Regions from separate parts of the Paenibacillus sp. SSG-1 genome, predicted to be linked through region 3. Evidence: riboswitches for the same ligand, from Rfam matches in the RefSeq annotation. Region 3 holds a riboswitch; each other region holds the start of a gene.

Region 1 (5,656 bases), 4.2 Mb from region 3:
TCACGAAGGGCGGCAAGCCGTATTTTATTGAATGCAACGGACGGGATCAGCGTTACGGCTTCCGAAACGCCAATATGCCCCAGTATTGGAAAAAAACCTATCGTGAGCCCATGGCCTATGCCCGGTACCTGGTAAATCGGCAGCACGCCGGCATAGGACTTTGAGCACGGATCCCGGGTTAGTCTGCCATAAATTGTGCGCAACCTCCGGAAATCCGATAAAGCAGGTAAAAACGCAGAACGGGAAACCGGGAAAACAACGGATGCCGGACAAAAAGATGCTTAAACGAAAGACCGAAAATGCGTCATGCTGCTTTTTCGGTCTGTTCTGCATCGGCTAATAGTTATCATACGGCTTAACCTTGTCCATGGTACCTGACATCTTCGATGCCGAACCAGGGAACGGCAGCGGCCGCATAGTACGCAGCCGCTAGGGCAATGACGAACATGAGAATTGCCAGCCCGTCATACCTGCTGAAAGCCGACGGATAATAGTACGTTCTGCGCCCCGACCCGCTGAACTGCTTCGCTTCCATCGCCACGGCAACGCGGTGCGCCCGGCGGATGCTCTGCGACAGCAGCGGCACCGCATACAGCCGGACATGCTGAAGGAGGCCACTCGGCCCCCGGCCTGTCCGTACGCCGCGGATCCGCAGCGCCTGCCTGCGGATGAGAAACTCCTCCCATACGATGGACAGCAGCCGGATCGACGCCATGAAGCTGTATGCGAATTTGGGGGGAAGGCGAAAATTTTGCATCAGCGAATAGAACAGCTTGACGGACGGCGTGGTCATGACGAAGAGCAGTCCTTCTGCCGCAAAGGCAATCGCCCGGAATCCCAGGTGCAGCCCGCGGTAGAAGCTTTCCTCGGATACGCGGAACAGCCCCCACTGCCACCAGACGTGATCCCCTTTCCCGAAAAGGATCATCGTCAGGGATGAAGAGACGAATACGAGGCTGAAGGAGAGAACGAGCAGCCCCACCTTCCATGCCGGATAACCGCTGAGCAGAAACAGGAGGGCGATGTAGACCGCTGCCTGATAGACGGCAAAATCAATGCTTCGCGTCTGAATCGTAACGATAAACAACATGATCAGCACGGCGAGCTTCAGCGAGGGATTCGCCCGGTGCAGCCAGGTATGACGGCTCGGAGTCAAAAACCGGTTCATCCGCTCACCTCCTCCTGCGCATCCGAAGCTGCGCCTTCTCCCTCAAGCCTCCGCCTCCCGGACTTTATCGCCATCAGGCTTCCGCCTTGGATTTCCCATACCTGGGTAGCGGCCAGCTCAGCGATTTCTCGCTCATGCGTCACCATAACGATCGCCGTGCCGCTGCGGCGAAGCGCTTCGCAGTATTCCAGGATGGCAAAGGCGTTGCGGGCATCCTGCCCGAACGTCGGTTCATCCAGCAGCAGCACCGCCTGGCGGCGGACCGCCGCGGTGGCAACGCTCAGCCTGCGTTTCTGTCCGGTCGAGAGCTGATACGGATGCCGGTTCTCCAAGCCGTGCAAATGAAACGTCTTCAGGCAGTCTTCGGCTTTACGCTCCACCTCAGCCCGCGACATGCCGCCCTGCATGTGAAGGGAAAAGGCCGTCTCCTCCAGTACTGTCTGGGCCACAAACTGAAACTCCGGGTTCTGAAACACGAACCCGATCCGGTCCGAAGGGCAGGTCCGCTTCCTGCCCCTTCCCTGCAGCAGCCTGCCTTCCAGCACGTAGCTGCCGGCGGTCGGAAGAAGCTGCATCAGGCTCAGCAGCAAGGAGCTTTTTCCCGCCCCGTTAGGACCGACAACGGCGACAAAATCGCCGGCATATACCTCCGCCTCTTCCACCATAATCGCCGGCGCATCTCCGCGGAGACCGACAAACCCCCGCAAGGAGAGGACCGGCGCCGCCAAGTCCGCACCTTGCTGCGGGGATTGCACCAGGCCGCTGTTCCATGTATCCCGGTGACGGATATAATCCTCCCAAACGCCGGGATACCAAATGCCATTTTCCTGAAGGGTCCGGCGGTACGCCGTGAAGATTTCGGACGGCTTGCCGTCGGCCAGAATGCTTCCGTCCGGCGCGAACAGAACGATCCGGTCGACCCAGTTCACGATTTCTTCGATCCGGTGCTCGACGATCAGCACGGTCCGTCCGGCCGATACACCGCGAACCGCCTCCCAAATTTGCTGTCTCCCCTCGGGGTCCAGCAGCGCCGAGGGCTCATCCAGCAGGAGCACTTCCGGTTCCAGCAGAAGGACCGAAGCGAGCGCGAGCCGCTGCTTCATCCCCAGGGACAGCCGTTCAATCGGAGTGTGCAGCTCTTCGAGGTCCAGGCCGACCCGTCCGAGCGCCTCCCGCATCCGCGGCACCATATCCTCCCTGGCTACTTGGCGGTTCTCCAGCACAAACGCCAGCTCCTCATCGACATACGGCATGCAGAACTGAGTATCCGGGTCCTGAAATACATACCCGCACGAGCGGGGCTTCCGAATGTCCGCATATTTGAGCGGAACGTCAATGACCGCCGGAATCAACCCGCCGAGCACCTGCAGCAGCGTCGATTTCCCGCATCCGCTTGGGCCGAGCAGAAGCACCTTTTCCCCGGCCGGCACGGACAGGGAAACATCCTTGAACACGAACGCCTTCTCACCCGGAAACTTCAGGCGCAGGTCCGTTACCGAAACGGCAATTTGCCCGCTCCCTTGATCCGTCCTTTGATCCGCTCCTTGACCCGTCTCATGCACCGCCGAATGCTGCATCGTCGCGATACCCCGGTTAGTCTCAGTCATGATCGAGCGCTTCATAATCCTTGGCTGTCACCGGCCGGAGCAGCTGGGTTACTCCGGTTGCTTCCAAAGCTTTGGTCAGGGCATACGCGAGGTACCCTGCGAGTACCGCCGAGCTGATTAACCGCATCACGTACTTCAACACAATCATCCATGTCGTATAGTCCGTGACGTAGCCGTAGTACACATCCACCAGGAATGATCCCAATCCCGAAGCCATGCCGGCCAGCGCTGCTACCCCCATAGAGAATTTGCGGTAACGGAACAGGGCGAAGATCAGCTCCGCGGCTAGACCTTGCGCCACGCCGTAAATCGCCAGCTGAAGGCCCCATTCACTGCCGAACAGAATTTCTACGTGAGCCGCGGCAACCTCGGCCAGGAGGGCTACGCCGGGCTTGCGGATCAGAAGCGCGGCAAGCGTCGAAGCGAGGAACCACATGCCGTACATCAGCTCATCCGCTTGGAAAAACAACGGCTTGAACAAGTCGTTCACCGAACCCCAAAAATGGTACACCACCCCGATCACGAGGGAGAGCAGAATCGTCACGAGCAGGTCGCTGAGCTTGAGCCCCTTCGGCCGATCCATCTGCATCGTACTGCTGTTCATTTGACAACATCCTTTCTTTTTCCAAAATTGGGCAATAAAAAAACCCCCTGGATAAGCGAGGGAGATCGTCAAATAAGCCCATAAAAGGACTTGAATTCTCTACGCTGGCATTATCCAGATCAGATTCCCGGTCAGCAGCGGTTCATTAGCTGCACTCTCAGCCCGATTCGCTCGAGCTCCCGTATTCCCATATGTACACAGATGAACGCAAGGCGCGGCATCGCCGCCTCCTGGTCCCGGAGCCATCGCCGTCCAAAGCGATAGATGCTTGGGTTCGATTCCGTGTAACAGGCACCTCGCCGCGATGAGTCGACGTCGGGCCCGTATTGATTCCAAAATACATGATCCTCGAAGGATTGGCAATACCATTTTTCTCCGGGGCGGTTTTCAGGATTTGTTGCATATTGATTTGGTAGCCGTTCTATGTCAATATATTCAGAGTGCTACAGGCACGTATGGAAGGGAGATTAGGCATGACAAAGAAATTACTGCGGCTCATGACAGAGCTCTCCTCGCGAAAGTGGCTCTCTTCCATGATGGGACGCTTCTCGCACAGCCGACTCAGCAGAGGGATCATCCCTACGTTTATCAAAAGCTATCAGATCCCGGCGCATGAAGCGGAGAAAGAAATCTATGAATACCGCACGCTCAACGAATTTTTTTCGCGGCGGCTGAAGCCCGGCATGCGTCCAATTCACGAAGGCGAGCACGTACTCACGAGCCCCGTCGACGCCAAGATCACCGCAATGGGTGAAATCACCTCAGGCACGATTCTGAACGTGAAAGGGCAGGATTATTCGGTGGCGGAGCTGCTTAATTTCTCTCCCCACCTGGAGTTATATAAACATGGCTATGTCTTTGTGCTGTACCTCAGCCCTACCGACTATCACCGGATCCACTCTCCAATCACAGGCGTGAAAGTGGAGAGCGAGCATATCAAGGGCCGGTGCTACCCGGTCAATGATTTTGGCATGACCCAGATGAAATCCGTGCTGTGCCGCAATGAGAGGCTGATAACGTATATCAAGGGAGCCCTGGGAGAAGTCGCGGTCGTCAAAGTCGGCGCCATGAATGTCAGCAGCATCCGCTACGACGACGAAACCGCCAATTCCTGGCGTAACGGCGACCCGCTCGCCTATTTTGAGTTCGGTTCGACCGTCGTGCTGCTGATCCAGGACGGCGCATTCACCCCGCGGACAGACCTCCGGACCGGAGATCATGTCCGCATGGGCCAGCTGCTCGGTCAGCTGCACCCGCATAAAGGCTGAACCGGAAGCGAATCCGGCTCAGCCTTTTTTGCTTAGGAGCGCGAGCATAATCCGCTGAAACCACCGGCCCGGAAGCAGCTGCTTGGCCTTCATCGTCCAGCGTGTGCCGGCAGGCAGCGCATAACGGAATGCCGGCTTGTTCATACGTGCGATTCTCGCGATCAGCCGGGCCACATCGGCCGGATCGCCGCGCTGGCCGGCGTTGTCACGGGAAAAGGCCATCACCTGGCTCAGCATCCGCTCGTAGGGTGACCGCTCGGCGGCGCTCATCTGCGCAAATCCTTTGTCCCAAATGGCCGTTCCGTACGAACCCGGCTCCACCACAACGACATCGACGCCGAATGGCCGCATTTCCAGGGCAAGGCATTCGCTAAATCCCTCCACAGCAAACTTCGACGAGACATAGGGGCCAAAACCGGGAAATCCGACAGCCCCGCTGACGCTGCTGATCTGAATGATTGTTCCCTGATGTGCCTCCCTCATCGCGGGAAGAACAGCCTGGGTGACCGCAACCATCCCGAAGAAATTCGTTTCCAGCTGCGCCTTCCACACGTCCATCGGAATCTCCTCGATCATTCCTCCGTATGCGGTACCTGCATTGTTCACAAGCACGTCAATGCGTCGGTGGGATTTCAGGATGCCCGATACCGCCTCAAGCACCTGTCCCCCGTCCGTCACATCCAGCCTAACCACGTGAATATGCTGTATTACCCCCGCCGTCTGCGCAGCGTCCATCAGCTCCCCGCTCGCTTCCGGCCTTCGCATGCCGGCAAAAACCGTGTATCCGGAGGCGGCCAGCTCCACGCTGGCCAGCAGCCCGAAGCCGCTGGAACCGCCCGTGACCAGCGCGACCGGCCGCTCATCATGTCCTCCCAATTGCGCTCCACTCCCCGTTCAGATGTTATTTCGCCGGAAACAAAAACGGCTCTTCCGCCAAGTAGCTGCGGATCGCGGACAGAATATACCCCTTCTGTTCCTTCAGCGACGGAATTTCCTGCGGGTTGCCGGC
Region 2 (5,656 bases), 1.7 Mb from region 3:
TTTTAACTCGTCTGCCGCTCTTAGGATATCCTCTGCCGGTACTTCTTGCAGCCGATCCAGCTGATCTTCCGGAATGCCAAGGATATCCAGCAGTCCCTTCGTAAGCAGCCTGCCATGGGAGTCCGAGATCGCCTGGGAAGCCCCGCTCTGCATAATCGCCCGGGTGAACAAGCCTTGTGCCGCAGGCATTGCGAGCAGCGTCGCAATGCTCATACTTCCCGCCGACTCACCAAATACGGTTACCTGCTGAGGATCTCCGCCGAAAGCGGCGATGTTGTGCTTTACCCAGCGCAGCGCTTCGATTTGATCCAGCAGACCGGCGTTGCTTACATAACCGTCTTCGGACTCTCCGGAAAATGGGGAAAAATGCGTAAAACCGAGAGGACCCAGGCGGTAGCTGAGGCTGACGACAATCAAGCCTCCCCGGCGCGCCAGCTCGGAGCCGTCGTAAATGGGAAGTCCGCCGCCGCCCGTCACGAAGGCGCCGCCATGGATCCACACCATGACCGGAAGCGGCTGCGATGCCGGCTCGTCAGGGGCCCACACATTGACGTACAGGCAGTCCTCGGACTGCGGGATCTGATCCCGTTTCAGTCTAAAAGCGCCACCCGTAGGGTTGACGGGCTGCGGCGCAAGCGGTACCGTCATGTCCCCGGATCTGACGCCTGCCCATGGCCGTGCAGGAAGCGGTTTCCGGAAACGCCGCTCGCCGACGGGGGGCTCGGCGTAAGGAATCGCCTTCCAAGTCCGGACGCCGTTCTGAACATATCCTTGAATCAGGCCATCATGAGTACGGATGAGGAGTTGGTCCAATTTCGTTAACATCCTTTCTAGCGTTGGAATCGTTCTACCATTGTAACACTAAAAATTGGACAAAGCCTAACCGAAGCCCGGTGCAAAAAACCATCTATCGACGACCACTTAAGGAAGCCAGCGCCAAGAAAAAAACCTGTCTATATAGACAGGTGCTAATCGCTTGTGAAGCAGGCAGGTATCGGCTGCCTCTATCTTGCCGCCCCTTCCTTTTGGCTGCGGTAGGCCCAATGATTCGTCGGACCGCTCCCGCCGCCAATGCCGAGCGCGTTCTCGATGGCCGCCTGAATGAATTCACGGGCCGTCCGTACGGCCTCGTTGACCGGGTTCCCTTTAGCCAGCTCAGCGGCGATCGCAGCCGAGAAGGTGCATCCCGTTCCATGCGTATGACGCGTGTCAATCCGACTCCCTTCCAGGGTCGAGAAGGATTTTCCGTCGAAAGTAAGATCAACCGCCTTGTCAGACGATTCGTCATGTCCGCCCTTGATCACAACCATCGCCGGACCGTAAGCCGCGATGCGGTAGGCCGCCTCGCAGCGTTCCTCCATCGACCGGATCGCCATCCCCGCGAGCACTTCCGCCTCCGGAATGTTCGGCGTGACGACAGCAGCCAGCGGCAGCAGCTTGTTCTTCAGCGCGTCTACCGCGTCCTGCTGCAGCAGCCGCGCGCCGCCTTTGGCGACCATAACCGGGTCGACGACCACATTCCTCCAGCCAAAAGCGGCTATACGTCCTGCGACGGCCTCAATAATATCCGCGCTGAACAGCATACCGGTTTTGACCGCATCCACGCCGAGGTCGGTGCCCACGGCATCCATTTGTTCAGCTGCCGCAGCCGCAGGAAGCGGATAAACGCCTTGTACCCCGAGTGTGTTTTGAACGGTAATGGCTGTAATGGCCGACATACCGAATACGCCGAGCTCCTGGAACGTTTTGATATCCGCCTGGATGCCTGCCCCGCCGCCGCTGTCAGAACCGGCTACCGTCAATGCTTTCGAGATGCTCATTGCACAAATCCCCTTCCTGCCGACTCCAGAAGAGCGGTAATGGTTCCTTCCTCCAGCGGATGCCGGTCCATTACAGACAACGCGTCGAGGAAAGCGATTTGGAAGCTTCCCGGCCCCTCAAAGCCTGCCCGCTCAAATGCCCGAACGGCCGCTTCACCGTAGTACGCCAAGGCGGCCGCGCCGGCGGACAGCAGATCGGATTCGACTGCTCCAAAGGCGGCGATCACCGATGTCAGCAAGCAGCCGGTTCCGGTGACTTGGGTCAGCATCGGATGTCCGCCCCGGATCAAGTATCCTCTCGTTCCGTCGGTGATCACATCTTCTTGCCCGGTAATGGCGACGAGCGTCCCCAGACGGTGTGCCGCCCGTGCCGCCAAGTCGGCGGGAGCGGATTCCCCGGCCTCCCCTGCGTCGACGCCTTTTATCGCGCCGGATTCACCAATGAGATGGGCAACCTCCGCTGCGTTGCCCCGAACCAGTGATACGCGGACCTCGCGCAAAATCCGCAGCGCAGCCTCCGTGCGAAATGCGGTCGCTCCCGCGCCGACGGGATCCAGGAACACCGGAACGCCATGATCATTAGCCGATCGGCCGGCGATGATCGCCGCTTCCACCAATTCGCTGCTCAGGGTTCCGAGATTCAGGACGACGGCTTGGGCGCCCGGAGCCATATCGGCCACCTCCTCTTTGGCATAGGCCATAACCGGGGAGGCGCCAAGGGCAAGCAGGCCGTTGGCCGTAAAGTTGGTCACGACCACATTCGTTATGTTGTGAATGAGCGGACGCTGCTCTTTTATCCGTAAAGGAAGCTGGATGAGTCCGGACGGAAACATATCGGCGGTCATCGTCCCACCCCTTCCGCTGCAGCCAGGGAAACCGGCCAATCCTCAAGCGTAAACGCCATATCCCAGAACATGTACTCCAGCTGACAGCTGGTCAGAAAATGCTCCATCAGCCGTTTTTTTCTTGCGGGAGGAAGGCCCTCCGCCCATTCGTCGAGCAGCTGCCGCAGCTGTACCGTCACGCCGCTTTCCCGGTCACCGTAAAAGTGCATCCATTCATAAAACGGATGGGATTTCTCCGGCTGGACTTCCTCCAGAAGACGTTGGCCGATTTCCGTATAGGTCCACGGGCAAGGTAACAGCGCAGCTACAATATCTTCTAGTCCCCCCTCGTGGGCGACGTTCAGCATATGCCGGATGTAATGATTGGCCGATGGAGCCAGCGGATAGCCTTGCAGTTCCTCATATGCAACACCGGCGACATCACAAAAGTTTTGGTGGGGATGCGTTTCGCTGTTCAAAATAAACGAAATCTGTTCGTTGAAAAGCGCGGTCGTCTGCCGGCAATCGCATCGGGATATGGCAATGCCATAGATCCGGATGTAGGCATTTAGATATTCAAAATCCTGCTTCACATAGTGAATCAGCTGCTCCTTGGACAATGTACCTTCCGCAATCCCCCGTACAAACGGATGCTTGAAAATCGCTTGATAAATAGGATCTGCCGCGTGTCTCAATTCTTCGGTAAAACGGGCCATGATAATGCACCTCCGTTAATTTTGACGAAAATCGCATGTCGGGGCGCGGGGGAGCCAACACAAAAAAGCCGCCCCGAAATGGAGCGGCCGCTATTTGCAGTGTCATCCTGAATGTAGCTCATCAAGAAAGTTGCGTATGTAAAGGCCTGCTCCACTTCCCTCCGCCGGTATTAACCGGATCAGGTTCAAAGGGTCCAAGCGATCGCTTGTCTCAGCTGCCTCCGCAGCTCCCCTAGTGGATTTTCGTATGATATTTTACAAGTTCATGAATAACTGTAGCTCCGTTTGCCGGTGTTGTCAAACAAAAAAAGCTGCTGGCGGGATACCGGGAAAAAGCTTGTCGATCGTTTATGCGGATCTCCTTCCACCTTCAAGTGTTTATCTTTTCAACGCGTAAGAAAGGATCATCTCGACGATGACGACAGCAGCATAAATGGCAGCGGCCGTTCGATAACCTGATCCGTACAGCGCAGCCGCGGCCAGTCCGAATACGATCAGCTGCAGCACAGCCCGGACGGGAAGCGTCACCGGGAAGGTCGCTTTCGGTGCGACATACATGCCCCAAAAAACAGCAACAACGACCGGCGAACCTATTCCTGCCACGATACGGATCCACAAGGCGGTATCCAGTTTAAATCCCCACAGGCAAAAGGCTGCCAGTGCGCACAGCTCCATTAGAAAAAAGATAAGGTCGATCACAATCATTGCCAAACCCTCCGTTTTGGGCCGGTCAGGGCCTTTGGAATGAAGCCATTCTCAGAGTAAAATTATGCCGATTGTTTCTTGCCTACCGCAGCGACTCTTCCCCTCTCACTCCGGCTTGTGGGCTTTCACAATTAAAAAATGCGGGTGATGCAGAATCCGCTGGTAGAAGTCGGCCGACTCCGGCAGCCGCTCCAGAAACTCGGGAACCGGCCTTGGTTCGACAAGCCGGTCCAGTACAAACCAGCTTGACGTCATATTGACGATTTCCTGCAGGGGTCTGCGGAAGAACGTTACTTCAACGCTGCCTGCCTCTTTCTTCGTCCACCGGTCTACAAGCAGCTCCCGTACAAAATAATCCGGTCTCTTAAAAACGGTAAAGTCCATAAACGGATGGTGCACCGAAAACAATAACGTTCCTCCGGGCTTCAAAACCCGCTGAAACTCACGGAACAGGGGATCCCAGTCTTCGATGTAATGCAGCGTTAGCGAACTGAGAATCAAGTCGAACTTATTCGTACCGTAAGGCAGCGGTTCGCTTAGATCGTGAACCCGAATCTCCGCTTGACTGCCGACTCGCCGTTTGGCCGCGCCCACCATATCGGGGCTGAAATCGATCGCCGATACCGATGCCCCCCGGGAAACGAACTGCTCGGTATACCATCCTGCGGCGCAGCCTGCATCAAGGGCATGGAGTCCGGACATATCCGTTGGCAGCAGCTCCAGCATGGCCGGACGCTCGTAGTATGCATTGGCGCCGCTGTCCGAATCGGTATGCAGTTCATAGTCCTTGGCGAGCTTGGTATAAGCTTCAAGCACCTTCTCTTTCATGCAACCACCTCCGTAGACTCGCTATTCACCACCATATTATACCAACCAACAGAAAGGTTGGATATAAATAAACCAGCTTTATGTAAGCTGTGCATAACTTAATTGCCGCAGGATGCGTTATAAATGACAAGAACAAGTTTGAAGGCGGGGATTGTCTTTGTTAAAAAGCGTTTCTTTTTGGCTCACGTTATGTATGATCCTCACCTGCATACTGGATGCCTCCGGACAGGGTTTGGCCAACATCATACTGATCCGGCTGAATCCCTTGCTTGAAGCCTTGCTGCATGACCCAGTGTATTCGGGGTGGCTGTCCGATAAACACGCTTTCGTAACGAACAGTTACTTTATTCCCTTACGGTTCCCGGCGTATCTTCTCTCCATCGTCATGGCAGTCATCATCGGTGCGGCGGTTGATCTCCTCATTTACGGGATGAAGCGTGGATTGGCTCGCCGTGGCCATCCGAGGCCGACATCATGATCCCTAGATTCTGGTTTTCATGCTCGTACCACTTCCTCATTGCTCATCCAGTAACGGTAAAAGGCTGCCTCACGGCAGCCTTTTACGCTTGATTTATTTGCTTTCAGCGGGTTTCACGCCTCTGAAGGGCAATGCATTTGGCTACAGAACGCTCGTCGTTCCAGCTTGCTGCAGACACTGCAGGAGGGCGTTATTGAAAAGATGCTGGTCGTCTTCATAACGGCTCGTATACTTATTGAGCATTCTGACACCTACGGCCTGATGCTCCGGGTAGACAACCACATG
Region 3 (5,656 bases):
TCCTCGTTCCAATTGTAGGCGCAAATTTGCCCCCGGATCGGATGTACGGGAATCCGGATGCCGAGGGGTTCCGACATCTCCTGTACCCACGCACCGGTGCTGATCAGCAGCCGGTCCGCTTCAAACCGCTCGCCATTTTGCGCCCACAGCGCAACCCGCTCCCGCCATTCAGCCAGCTCGATCCGGCCAAGATGCTCATGAATCTGCACGCCGGAGGCCAGGCAGGCCCGCTTGACCGCTTCCGTCAAATCCGGGGCATACACATGGCTCTCCACCGGAGTCCACAGGGCGGCTACTGCTTCGCGGGTCAGTCCCGGCTCAGCATCGAACAGCTCGCTCCCCGTTAATATTTCGCCACCGGAGCCCCAGCTCCGCTGCCATTCCAGCCGGCTCTCCAGCGCCAGCAGATCCGCCTCATGCCTCACCACGTATAGGCTGCCGGTTTCGGCATATTCAAAAGGAACGCCGGAGATGTCCTTCACCGCCTGTTGCCACTGCGGATACAGCGACAAGCTCTCACGGCACAACCGGAAGAATTCGTCCGGCGACTCCACGTTCTCCGAATACGGAGCGAGCATCCCTGCCGCCGCGCCGGAGGCCTGCCCGCCGCAGGGTCCCTTTTCAAGCAGTGTGACGTTCAGGCCGCGGCGGCGCAGCTCCAGCGCGCTGGATAATCCGATAATGCCGCCCCCCATGACAATGATGTCTCCGCTCATTGTTACAGCCCCCTGTCCATCCTTTTTTATTCGATGACGAGCGATTCCAGGCCGCTGCTGGCCGAAGCATATTTCTTCTTCGGAATCCGCCCGGACAAGTAGGCCAAACGCCCCGCCTCAATCGCCAGCCTCATCGACCGGGCCATCATCACGGGGTCTTTGGCTTTGGCCACCGGGGTATTCATCAGAATGCCGGAGACTCCCAGCTCCATCGCGAGCGCCACGTCGCTGGCTGTCCCCAGCCCCGCATCTACGATGACAGGGACCGACAGCTCCTCCACGATCAATCCGAGATGGTACGGATTCAGAATGCCGAGGCCGGTCCCGATGGGCGCTGCACCGGGCATCACCGCGGCTGCCCCTGCCTCCTCCAGCTTTTTGCAGATTACCGGATCGTCGGAGATATACGGCAGTACCGTAAAACCTTCCTTGACCAATATTTCCGTCGCTTTTAACGTTTCAATCGGATCGGGCAGGAGCGTGCGCTTATTGGCACTAATCTCCACCTTGATCCAGTCGCTGAGTCCCGAAGCCCGCGCCAGCCGGGCTATCCGGACCGCCTCTTCGGCCGTTGTCGCCCCGGACGTGTTGGGAAGGTAGATGTATTTCTGAGGCTCCACATGCTGCAAAATCGAATCATCCTCCACCGAATCGAGATGGATCCGGCGGATAGCGAACGTCAGCACCTCGGTTCCCGAAGCTTTGATCGCCTCCATCTGCACATAAGGATCGGGGAACAGCCCGGTCCCCAAAAACAACCTCGACGACAGTTCCTGTCCGCCAACCTGCCAATTATCTCTGCTCATTTTTCCCTTCAACCTCCCGCTACGAAATGGACCAGCTCCAGCTTCATTCCAGGTACAACCGGAGTCGTCTCCCACTGCTCGATCTTCAGCACCTGTCCGTCCGCTTCCACCATGACCGGCCTGCCGGACAGCCCCAGCAGGCGGAGGACATCGGCTACCGTCTCGGCCGCCAGCTCCCGCTTTGTTCCGTTAATGACCAGTTCCATCCGCCGCTCCTCCTCTACCTTCAAGCTTGTGAATGAACGCCCGGCATACCGCTTCCGGGTCAGGGCTGCCGACGATCTCGCTCACCGCGCAGACGCGGCTCGCACCGGCCCGGATCACTTCGTCCACGTTGCCCAGCTTGATGCCGCCAATCGCCACAAACGGGATCTTGATGATCCCGGCGACTTCCCGAACGTACGAAAGACCGACCGGATCCACCACATCGGCTTTCGTAGCCGTCGCATAGATTGGCCCGACGCCGATATAATCCGCCCCTTCCGCTTCGGCGAGCTGCGCTTCTGAAATCGCATGGGTGGATATGCCGATGATCTTGGAGCCGACAAGCTTTCTGGCTTCCGCGATCGGCATATCGCCTTGACCGAGGTGAATCCCGTCCGCGTCCACCTCCATCGCGATATCAACGTGATCGTTCACGATAAAAGGAACGCCGTAGCGGCGGGTCAGCTCCCGCAGCTCCGCCGCCTTGCGCAGCAGCTCCTCTCTTCCGCTTGTTTTGTCGCGGAATTGAACGATGTCCGCGCCTCCCCGAATGGCTTGCTCCATCACGTCCACCAGCCGGCGTCCCGGATGGAACGTCTCGCCGGTAATCGCATACAGACGAAAATCGACCATGACTGCTTCTCCTCTCTTCCCTTTGCCTTTCCCTCCATTTCATGCCGGCTTCTATCATCGCGAAGGGTAAGCCCTCGCCCTTGCGAAAGCGCCCTCTTACCCGGTTAACACAAAAAAACCATTCGAGAAATACACGAATGGCACCGCAATTCGAATGATATTCTCTACGCCAGCATTACCTGGATCAGATTAACGGTCCGCAGCATAAGGCTGCCATCTCAGCCGGACTTCATCCAGCACCCGCATTCCTATTTAATTTCACAACCACTATAGCCCAAACTGCTGACTTTTGGCAATAGCCAGAGTGAGATCACCCGCATCGGAACGCCTATCTCATCCATAGCAGCGATTCTCGCAAAATTTCATATATTTGGGTGCGGCAAACTTCTTATTTTATCTCTTGCGTCATCACATATCGTCCCCGCCCGTGAATATAAATGTTTAACAAGCCAAAGTTTGTGCTGAGTATGGGAACATGGGAGGTGCCTGAACATGCCATCAGACGATCATTCGCTGTTTGTGGTGTCCAAGGAGGACTGGTCACTGCACCGGAAAGGGTACCAGGATCAGGTCCGCCATCAGGAGAAGGTTAAGGAAATCATCAAGCAGAACCTGCCCGACCTGATCACAGAAGAAAACATCGTGATGTCGGACGGTAAGCAAATCATCAAGGTACCCATCCGGAGCCTCGATGAATACCGTTTCATTTATAACTACCAGAAGCAAAAGCATGTCGGCCAGGGAGACGGCGACAGCCAGGTGGGAGACGTGCTGGGCAGGGATCCGGTGCAAAAGCCGGGTCAAGGCGAAAAAGCCGGCGACCAGCCAGGCCAAGACATTATGGAAGCCGAGATCAGCCTCGAAGACTTGGAGAACATGCTGTTCGATCAGCTGGAGCTGCCGAATATGAAGCCGAAAGAGCAGCAGGAAGTCGAAACCGAATCGATCACGTTCAACGACATCCGCAAAAAAGGCATGCAGTCCAACATCGACAAGAAGCGGACGATCCTGGAAAATCTGCGGCGCAACGCCACCAGCGGCAAGCCGGGAATTCACCATATCAGCCCAGACGATCTGCGTTACAAAACGTGGGAGGACGTCGTCGTTCCCCATTCCAGCGCGGTCATCATTGCGATGATGGATACGTCCGGGTCCATGGGCACGTTTGAGAAATACTGTGCACGCAGCTTCTTCTTCTGGATGACCCGCTTCCTGCGCCGCCAGTACGAAAAGGTCGACATCGTCTTTGTGGCCCACCATACGGAGGCCAAAGAAGTCACCGAAGAGGATTTCTTTACCCGGGGCGAAAGCGGGGGCACGATCTGCTCGTCCGCCTACCAGAAAGCGCTGGAAATCATCGACCGGCGCTACCCGCCCGCCAAGTACAATATTTATCCGTTCCATTTCTCGGACGGCGACAACTTGACTTCCGATAACGAACGCTGCGTGCGGCTGATTGGCGAGCTGCTTAAAGTCAGCAATATGTTCGGTTACGGAGAGGTCAACCAGTACAACAGGAGCAGCACGCTGATGTCCGCGTACCGGAATATCAAACTCGATCAGTTCATGTATTACGTCATCAAAGAAAAGGGCGAAGTCTACCAGGCGCTGCGTACGTTCTTTAAAAAGCAGGAAGGCGCACTGACCTAAGCCGAAACACCGCCTCATCAAACGCAAAGTTACGGCATATAAAAAGGTCGTTGTCCCGTTACGCTGAGTAACCGACAACGACCTTTTTGCATGGCCGGGTGACCTCTATATAGCATGACCCTCGATGTGCAGCCTTTTTCCCATAGTCGACTGATCCTGACTCCTGCCAAGCTCCTCACCGACGGCATTTTCATCATTGCCAATGTGCTCCTCATTGCCAGCGTGCTCCTTACGGCTGCCAAGTTCTTCACTCCCGCTGGGCCCCGCATGCACGACGTGCATGCTACGCACTATCCCTATGCTCCCTCTGTCTGCAGCCGGTCCCGAACCTCCATCAAGGCAAAGCCAAGCAGGTTCTTCCCTTTCCACAGCAGCGGGTTCAGGACCGCCTCGTCATCCGCGGCCAACCCAACGCCCCAGATCGAATCCACAGGACTGGCCTCTACCAGCACCCGCTGCCCGGTACCCAGCAGAAATTGCTTCAAATCGTCGTTTTGGGAAAATTTCGCTTCGTTTCCCCGGACCACAATGGAGTACCCTTCCCGGTCCCATACGGCCGGATCGAATCCTCTCACCTTCCGTCCCAGATCTTTGGCCTGCTTCGGATGCTTGGCTGCGAGAATCTGTTCTCGGATCTCTTCGTCACCGAACAGCCTGGCTTTCTCGGCCATCATATAGTGCTCGGCACTTGCATATTCCACACCGTCCACGGTAAACTTTGCTTCCCACCACTGACTGAAGCAGCTCTTCGAAATAGAACCGTCCGCCGCGGGCTGGTGCCCCCAGAAAAAAACATATTTCAGCTTAGTCCCTTTCCGGAATGCCTTCCGGAGTTCTTCCAAGGTATACATCCAAATCCCCCCTTTAAGAGCATCCAGCGTACTTAAGCCCCACAATTTAAAGGCCCTGTGATCCGCATGCCCATTGATCACCGCCTCAGGCATCCAGGCTGGCCGATTCCTTACGGTACGCTGCTCGTTCACCTCCCGGCTCAAGCGGAATATCCCATGGCGCCTTCCGGGAAGCGAAGGTACCCATCCCCAGCAGCGTCTGTCCGCGGGTCATGATATAGACTACATTTGCAAACTGCTCCTCCGGTTTCCAAAAGCGGCTGCCGGCCATAAATGCGATCAAATACTCTTCCCAGCTGCGGTAATGCTGCTGCACATACCCGGCCGCTTCCAATTTAATGGCCCAAGCCTCTTCCTTCGTCAAATATCCGTAAGCGAGTCCGATCCGGCTCAAGAAAATCGCCCAGCCGCCCCCGAAGGCGGCTATTTCTCCGGCGGGCAGCTGCAGCAAAAACGTCTGAACCACGCTCATCCGGGCATATTCCGGATAGTCCTTGGATGCCTCCATCCAGTTTTGCCGTGCCTGTTCCGGCAGCGCCGACAGTTCGGCGTGCAGGGCCTTATAATCGTCACGGTTCCCGTCCTCCAGCAGCCAGCGAATCCGGGTCTTTAAAGACTCGGCATCCTTGATGTCCCAGAGCCGCAGCCCCTTTTTCAAAACCCGGTTCCCGAGGTAACGCTCAAATTTCAAAAACTCGTACGGCACATAATAATAAGCCAGCACGCTGTCGATGCATACGCTGGAGAGACTGCGGAAGTACAGCTCCAGCTGTTTGATTTGCTTCTTCTTGTAATC
Region 4 (5,656 bases), 5.5 Mb from region 3:
GGACACGCCGATGACGGCTGCGACGCCTGCATCTTTCAGGCTCCCGAGCAGCGCCTGCGTCTCGTGCTCCTTATAAGTATCGAGATGAATATGGGCATCGATCAAGGGCGCGAGCGGCGACCGATTCGCCTCCGCCGGCGATGCGGATGCCGCTGCTGCCCGGTCGAGGACCATCTCTTGGCCGTTTGCGGGTTTTACTTCGCTGTGGTTGCCGCTCATTGGCGTGAACCTCCTTGCTGTGCAGCCTGCATTTTTCGCTGCTCCTCGCGCATCCATTCGCTCAGCTGACGCTTCAGCTGCAGAAACTCGGGAGCCTCTGTCACTTCCTCGCGCCGCGGGCGCGGAAACGGCACGTCGATGGCGTGCAGCACCGCGGCCGGCCGGCTCGAGAAGACGTAAATGCGGCTCGAGAGCAGCAGCGCCTCCTCGATGTTGTGCGTAATGAAGAGAACCGAGCGGCGGTTCTCTTCCCAAATGTCGAGCAGCCAGCGCTGCATGTCGCTGCGGGTCAGCGCATCGAGCGCGCTGAACGGCTCGTCCAGGCACATCAGCTCCTGCGGGCTGAGCAGCGCGCGGAGAAAGGCCGCCCGCTGCTGCATGCCGCCCGACAGCGTATGCGGATGCGCCTTCTCAAAGCCGGCCAGGCCGACTTTGGCGAGCCAGCGCCGCGCGTCCTCACGGGCCTCCCGGCTGACAGGGCCGTGCACCTCCTGGGCCAGCAGCACATTGTCCTCGATCGTCCGCCAAGGGAACAGGGCGGGCTGCTGCGGCATGTAGCTGATATGCCCCTGCTGCCCGGTTACCTCGGCGCCGTTCATCCGGACGGTGCCGGCATCCGGGCGGGTCAGCCCGCCGATCACGTGCAGCAGCGTGCTCTTGCCGCTTCCCGACGGCCCGATGATGGACACGAATTCGCCTTGGCCCACGGTCAGCGAGATGTCGCTGAGTACCGGCAGTGTTCGGCGCTTCTCTTTGAAGCTTTTGCTGACGGAGACGATCTCCAGCGCGGGCGCGGTTTTTTTATTCATCACGGTATTTCTCCTTTCCGGCCTGGCCCGCTAGCCCTGCTTCGGCTTCCAGCGGACGAACCATTTTTCGAGCAGCGCAATCAGCCCGAACATCAGCAGGCTCAGCACGACGATGATCATGATCGCCACGAACATGCGGTCGGTGCGGTAGCCCGATTTTTGCAGCATCATATAATAGCCGATGCCCTTGTCGGCCCCCAGCCACTCGGCGATAATCGCACCCATGACACTGTAGGTGGCGGCAATTTTAATGCCGGAGAAGATGGAAGGGAGCGCGTGGGGCAGCTCCAGCTTGGCGAAGATTTGGCCCTTGCCCGCCCCGATCATGCGCATGTAGTTCATCATGACGGGATCGGTCTGCTTCAAGCCGCCCAGGGCGGCGACCGCCACCGGAAAAAAGCAGACGAGCGTGATGACGATCAGCTTGGGCAGGAGGCCGAAGCCGAACCAGATCATCAGCAGGGGGGCGAGGGCGATGGTCGGGATATTTTGGCTTAGAATGAGCAGCGGATACAGCGCCTGTTTTAAAAACGGAATCAAATGCAGAATCAGTGCGATGACCAGCCCGATGGCGGTTCCGATGGCGAAGCCGAACACGGTCAGCTTCAGCGTGGCCCATACATGCTCCCACAAGCCGCCGGAAGCGGCCGCGGCTTCCCGGGCGATGTCGCTCGGCGCAGGCAAAATCCATTGTTCAATATGGAACAGGGAGGTCAGCAGCTGCCACACGAGCAAAAAGAAGATGACCGCCACGAGGGGCGGCCATACGTTTTTCCACCAGCTTCTCATGGACGGTACTTCTCCGTCAGCTTGTCCATGCTGATTCCGCCGGGATTATGGGCGATTTTGACCTGGGAGATGATACTCGGGCTGCCTGCGGCCACCAGAGCTTCGTGCATTTTGCGCACGACGTCCAGCAGCTCCTCCAGCTCGCCCTCCATCGTCGTTTCCAGCGGGTGCACCTCATGCTTCACGCCGGACTGCTGAATGACCTCAATGGCACGGTCGACGTAGGCGTAAGAGTCTTCGTTGCCCGGCGTCTTCGGGATCACCTGAATGCTTAACAGCGTATTGGCCATGCGAATCTACTTCCTCTCTTCATAGGTTACGGTATCTCTTAGGTTATGTGCTGCTTATTGTTCCGGCAAAAAGTCATTCGTGTACGCACTCTTCACGTCCAGCGGCTTGTCCAGCAGCTTGTGATCGTACATCCAGTCGGAATAGCCCTTCCAGATCTGTTCCTTCTGCTCGCCCCAGCGGGCTGCGTCGTCTTGATATTTAGGACTTAACCATTTCTGGCTTTCGATCACCAGCTGCTTATCGAGGTCCGGCACGTCCTTCAGCAGCAGGTTGGCAGCTTCTTCCGGCTTGTCGATCGCGTACTGATAACCTTTGGCGGTCGCGCGCATAAACGCTTTAACCAGCTCGGGGTCATCCTTGATCTGCTTCTCGTTCGTTACGAGAACCGGTGTGTAGTAGTCCAGCTTATCGGAATAATCTTTGACATACAGCATGTCCAGCGGCTCGCCGCGCAGCTTCGCCTCGATTCCGGTCCAGCCGTAGAAGATCCAGGCGAAGTCGATGTCCCGCTTCACGGCGGTAAAATAATCGGCGTCGCCCATATTGACGATTTTTACCTTCTTCACGTCCGCCTTGTCGATCTCCATGATGGAGCCCATGACGGCTTCTTCCACAGGGGAGCCCCAGCCGCCGTAGGTTTTGCCTTCAAAATCCTTCGGCGTCTTGATCCCCCGGTCTACCGGTGCGGCAAAGCCCGACGTATTGTGCTGGATGACCGCGGCGATCGAGACGAGCGGCACGCCCTGCGTGCGGGCCTGGGTCACGCTCTCCTGATAGCTTACGCCGAAGGGCGCCTTGCCGGAAGCGACCATGGCGTCGGCGCCGGTGGAGCCCGGCTGCACGATCTCGACGTTCAAGCCTTCTTCTTTATAATAGCCCAAGTCTTTGGCAGCATAGAGCCCAGTATGGTTCGTGTTGGGCGTCCAGTCGAGGACGACTTTGACGTCCTTCAGCGGCTTCGCTGCGGTGTTGTCCTGGCCTGCCGTGGTGTCGGAAGCGGATGTTCCTTCTCCGCCGCCCGTATTGTTCTGGCTGCCGCCGCATCCGGCAAGCGCCAGTACGAGCATGCAGACCAGCAGCAGGCCGATGGATTTGTTCTTCATGGCTTTCTCTCTCCTTTGATGTCCGGCCGTTCTTGTTCTCTCTGTGGAAGCACCGACCGGTGATCCCCTCTCCCCGTTATATTTAGAATCGTAAGCCGATCTGAGTGACTGAATCATCGAAGCATTCGCAAGGCGTAATCCCGTTTTTCACTAGTATGAATGAAAAAAGCGCCCCGTAAACGGGACGCTTCATATGCGCAAGATCAGCACGGCTTGTATGCCGTGACAAACGGTTTCCTACGCTGGCATTACCCAGATCAGGTTAAAAGGGTCAGTATCTTGAAGGGATACAATCTCAGCCGGCCAATTCCAGCACCCCGGATTCTATAAGGTTTTCGGGTTGTTTTCCTCCCATATTATAGTCCATCCCCATGGGGGTGTCCAGACATCCGCCCGATTCCAGATTATCTCTGGAAAAATTCGATCCATTCTTTTTCCGGACCATAGATAAAGAAATATTGGTATCCGTTCGGCAGGGTCACGATTTCCTGATCGATCAGCTCCACGCCGTCGAGCGCCTGGATCCGCTCAAATTCCTTCTGAATATCGTCGACATGGATCGCAAAATGGTGCACCGTGCCCTCAGCCGGCAGGTCGTAGCTGTAGCCTTGAATGAGCTCGATTTCCGTCTCGTTACTGCCCCCGAAGCCGAGAAACGCCAGCTGGAACACGCCGTTGGTGTGTGTCAGCCTGCCTTTCAGCTCCAGGCCCACGATCTCGGTATAAAATCGGATGGTTGACTCCAAATCCCGTACGACGATGCCGACATGATCCAAACGTTTATTAGCCATATGTATAAGCTCCTTTTCATAGTACTTATAAGTAATGGGTTTGCCCTAAATTAAGGCTATTATAGCATTTAAATCCGAGGTGTAAGGCAACTTTATGTAAACATCATTGTTTATAAATGATAGGCTGCTTGGTGGCTTCGTTAGGTATTGAAATAGTCAGGAACGGGGGAGAGGGTCTTGAAAAAAATAATTGCAGCATGGCTTTTCATGTGTATGTTGACAGCATGTACCGGGCCAACATCCAGTGGAGGGGACATAACGATACTCGATAAGCAGCTCATTGGCTCGACATACTGGATTGTCGCCGAGAAAACCCATAGTAAAGAAGAAGGAGCGTTTAAAATTAAAGTCGATAATGAAAACACTTGGAACTTGTTAGAGGTCGGAAAAACGTACTTATCGACATACTCCTACAAGTCGTTGGACAAAGGAGCTAAACTGGAGAGTGTCCGCCATATAAATCAAGGGCAGTGAACAACGCAACAGGCTCATTTGATTAAAGCCCGGGATGTCCATCAGACGATCCCAGGCTTATTTTAGTTCCCGCGCTGCTTCTTCTTCGCATAAAATTCGGCCGCCTTATGGCGGTTGCCGCAAGTGTCCATGCTGCACCAGCGCCGCTTGCCGCTCTTAGAGGTGTCCACAAAATGCAGGATGCAGTCGTCATGCTCGCAGATCCGGATGCGGTCCGAAGATACGCTTGCCAGCGTCTCGAAGAGGGAGCGGACGATGGGGTACAGCACGCCTTGGACGGCGGTTTGCCCGTAGGTGATGAGAAGGGGGGTGCCCTGCGCATCCCGCTCAGCCCGAAGCGCCACGTCTAACCGCGAAGCTTCGGCCTCCATGGCGGCGAATGCCTCATCCGACAAGGTACCGCCATGGTCCAGGTCTTCTAGAACGAGCCGGCACACGCCGCGCAGACGGAGCAGTTCGGGCAGCAGGTCTTCCCGCGGCACAGCTGAAGCTGCCCCTGCGGTATTGTTCAAGCCGTGCAATTCATTATCGTGAAGCCATTCGTCTAAATAACCTGGCTCCTCCAGCATATCCGTGACCCGGTGCTCCCGCATGCGCACCGTATTGGCGAGATTGATCCACAGGGCGCCTCCCAGCACATTGCGGGAAGGGGATTTATCCATGATGCGTCATCCTTTATAGAGTAATCGTTTCCTTTGTGTTCAGGAATGCTATGTCCATTGTATCACCAACTGCAGTCCGCAGGCGATTTTGCCAATCGGGAGTCTGGAGGTATACAGGCGGATGGTGGATGGCGGTATGGTGGATCGGCACCAGCCGTTTGGCCCCGAGAACGCGTGCGGCCGCGGCCGCTTGTTCCGGAAGCAGCGTAATCGGCATGCCGCTGGGCGGCTGACGATCAGGACGTTCCAGAACGGCACCGTTCACCGGCAGGCATACCGCATCGAATGGGCCGTGAGCCGCGGCAATCTTCCACCAGTAACCGTGCCACAGCGTATCTCCGCAGTGGAGCAGGCGGTGCTCGCCGTCGCTCAGCGCCCAGGCGATCTGCACGTCTCCGACCCCGTCGACGGAGTACGTGGCGGCTGCGCTCAGCGCACCGATTTGGAAGGCATCGCCGACGGAAGCACCGATTACGCGGTTGAGGCCGCTATTTTCGGCAAGGAGGACGCTCTCCTGC

The links. Region 3 has a riboswitch for thiamine pyrophosphate ahead of thiE (thiamine phosphate synthase). Riboswitches for the same ligand answer to the same signal wherever they lie in the genome.
Region 1: another riboswitch for thiamine pyrophosphate. It lies ahead of BCV73_RS21210 (ECF transporter S component); the one in region 3 lies ahead of thiE (thiamine phosphate synthase).
Region 2: another riboswitch for thiamine pyrophosphate. It lies ahead of tenA (thiaminase II); the one in region 3 lies ahead of thiE (thiamine phosphate synthase).
Region 4: another riboswitch for thiamine pyrophosphate. It lies ahead of BCV73_RS26980 (ABC transporter substrate-binding protein); the one in region 3 lies ahead of thiE (thiamine phosphate synthase).

The regions. Positions count from the first base shown of each region.
Region 1 covers NZ_MBRK01000001.1:4,568,544-4,574,199, forward strand. Annotated here, with positions in the region: gene BCV73_RS21195 (YheC/YheD family endospore coat-associated protein) at 1-164, shown strand, start outside; gene BCV73_RS21200 (energy-coupling factor transporter transmembrane component T family protein) at 356-1,168, opposite strand; gene BCV73_RS21205 (ABC transporter ATP-binding protein) at 1,165-2,775, opposite strand; gene BCV73_RS21210 (ECF transporter S component) at 2,768-3,379, opposite strand; TPP riboswitch at 3,459-3,572, opposite strand; gene asd (archaetidylserine decarboxylase) at 3,853-4,647, shown strand; gene BCV73_RS21220 (SDR family oxidoreductase) at 4,666-5,523, opposite strand; gene BCV73_RS21225 (phosphotransferase enzyme family protein) at 5,549-5,656, opposite strand, start outside.
Region 2 covers NZ_MBRK01000001.1:2,063,604-2,069,259, reverse strand. Annotated here, with positions in the region: gene BCV73_RS09765 (carboxylesterase/lipase family protein) at 1-813, opposite strand, end outside; gene thiD (bifunctional hydroxymethylpyrimidine kinase/phosphomethylpyrimidine kinase) at 1,005-1,820, opposite strand; gene thiM (hydroxyethylthiazole kinase) at 1,817-2,665, opposite strand; gene tenA (thiaminase II) at 2,662-3,360, opposite strand; TPP riboswitch at 3,500-3,604, opposite strand; gene BCV73_RS09745 (YrdB family protein) at 3,739-4,065, opposite strand; gene BCV73_RS09740 (class I SAM-dependent methyltransferase) at 4,171-4,893, opposite strand; gene BCV73_RS09735 (hypothetical protein) at 5,051-5,371, shown strand; gene BCV73_RS09730 (serine hydrolase domain-containing protein) at 5,513-5,656, opposite strand, start outside.
Region 3 covers NZ_MBRK01000001.1:384,267-389,922, reverse strand. Annotated here, with positions in the region: gene thiO (glycine oxidase ThiO) at 1-716, opposite strand, end outside; gene BCV73_RS01980 (thiazole synthase) at 743-1,522, opposite strand; gene thiS (sulfur carrier protein ThiS) at 1,531-1,728, opposite strand; gene thiE (thiamine phosphate synthase) at 1,712-2,359, opposite strand; TPP riboswitch at 2,504-2,613, opposite strand; gene yhbH (sporulation protein YhbH) at 2,852-4,009, shown strand; gene BCV73_RS34710 (hypothetical protein) at 4,115-4,300, opposite strand; gene BCV73_RS01960 (NADAR family protein) at 4,306-4,860, opposite strand; gene BCV73_RS01955 (DUF1266 domain-containing protein) at 4,946-5,656, opposite strand, start outside.
Region 4 covers NZ_MBRK01000001.1:5,880,213-5,885,868, reverse strand. Annotated here, with positions in the region: gene BCV73_RS27000 (TatD family hydrolase) at 1-174, opposite strand, end outside; gene BCV73_RS26995 (ABC transporter ATP-binding protein) at 216-1,028, opposite strand; gene BCV73_RS26990 (ABC transporter permease) at 1,059-1,817, opposite strand; gene BCV73_RS26985 (thiamine-binding protein) at 1,814-2,107, opposite strand; gene BCV73_RS26980 (ABC transporter substrate-binding protein) at 2,162-3,211, opposite strand; TPP riboswitch at 3,429-3,541, opposite strand; gene BCV73_RS26975 (VOC family protein) at 3,616-4,002, opposite strand; gene BCV73_RS26970 (hypothetical protein) at 4,180-4,476, shown strand; gene BCV73_RS26965 (CGNR zinc finger domain-containing protein) at 4,539-5,138, opposite strand; gene BCV73_RS26960 (MBL fold metallo-hydrolase) at 5,152-5,656, opposite strand, start outside.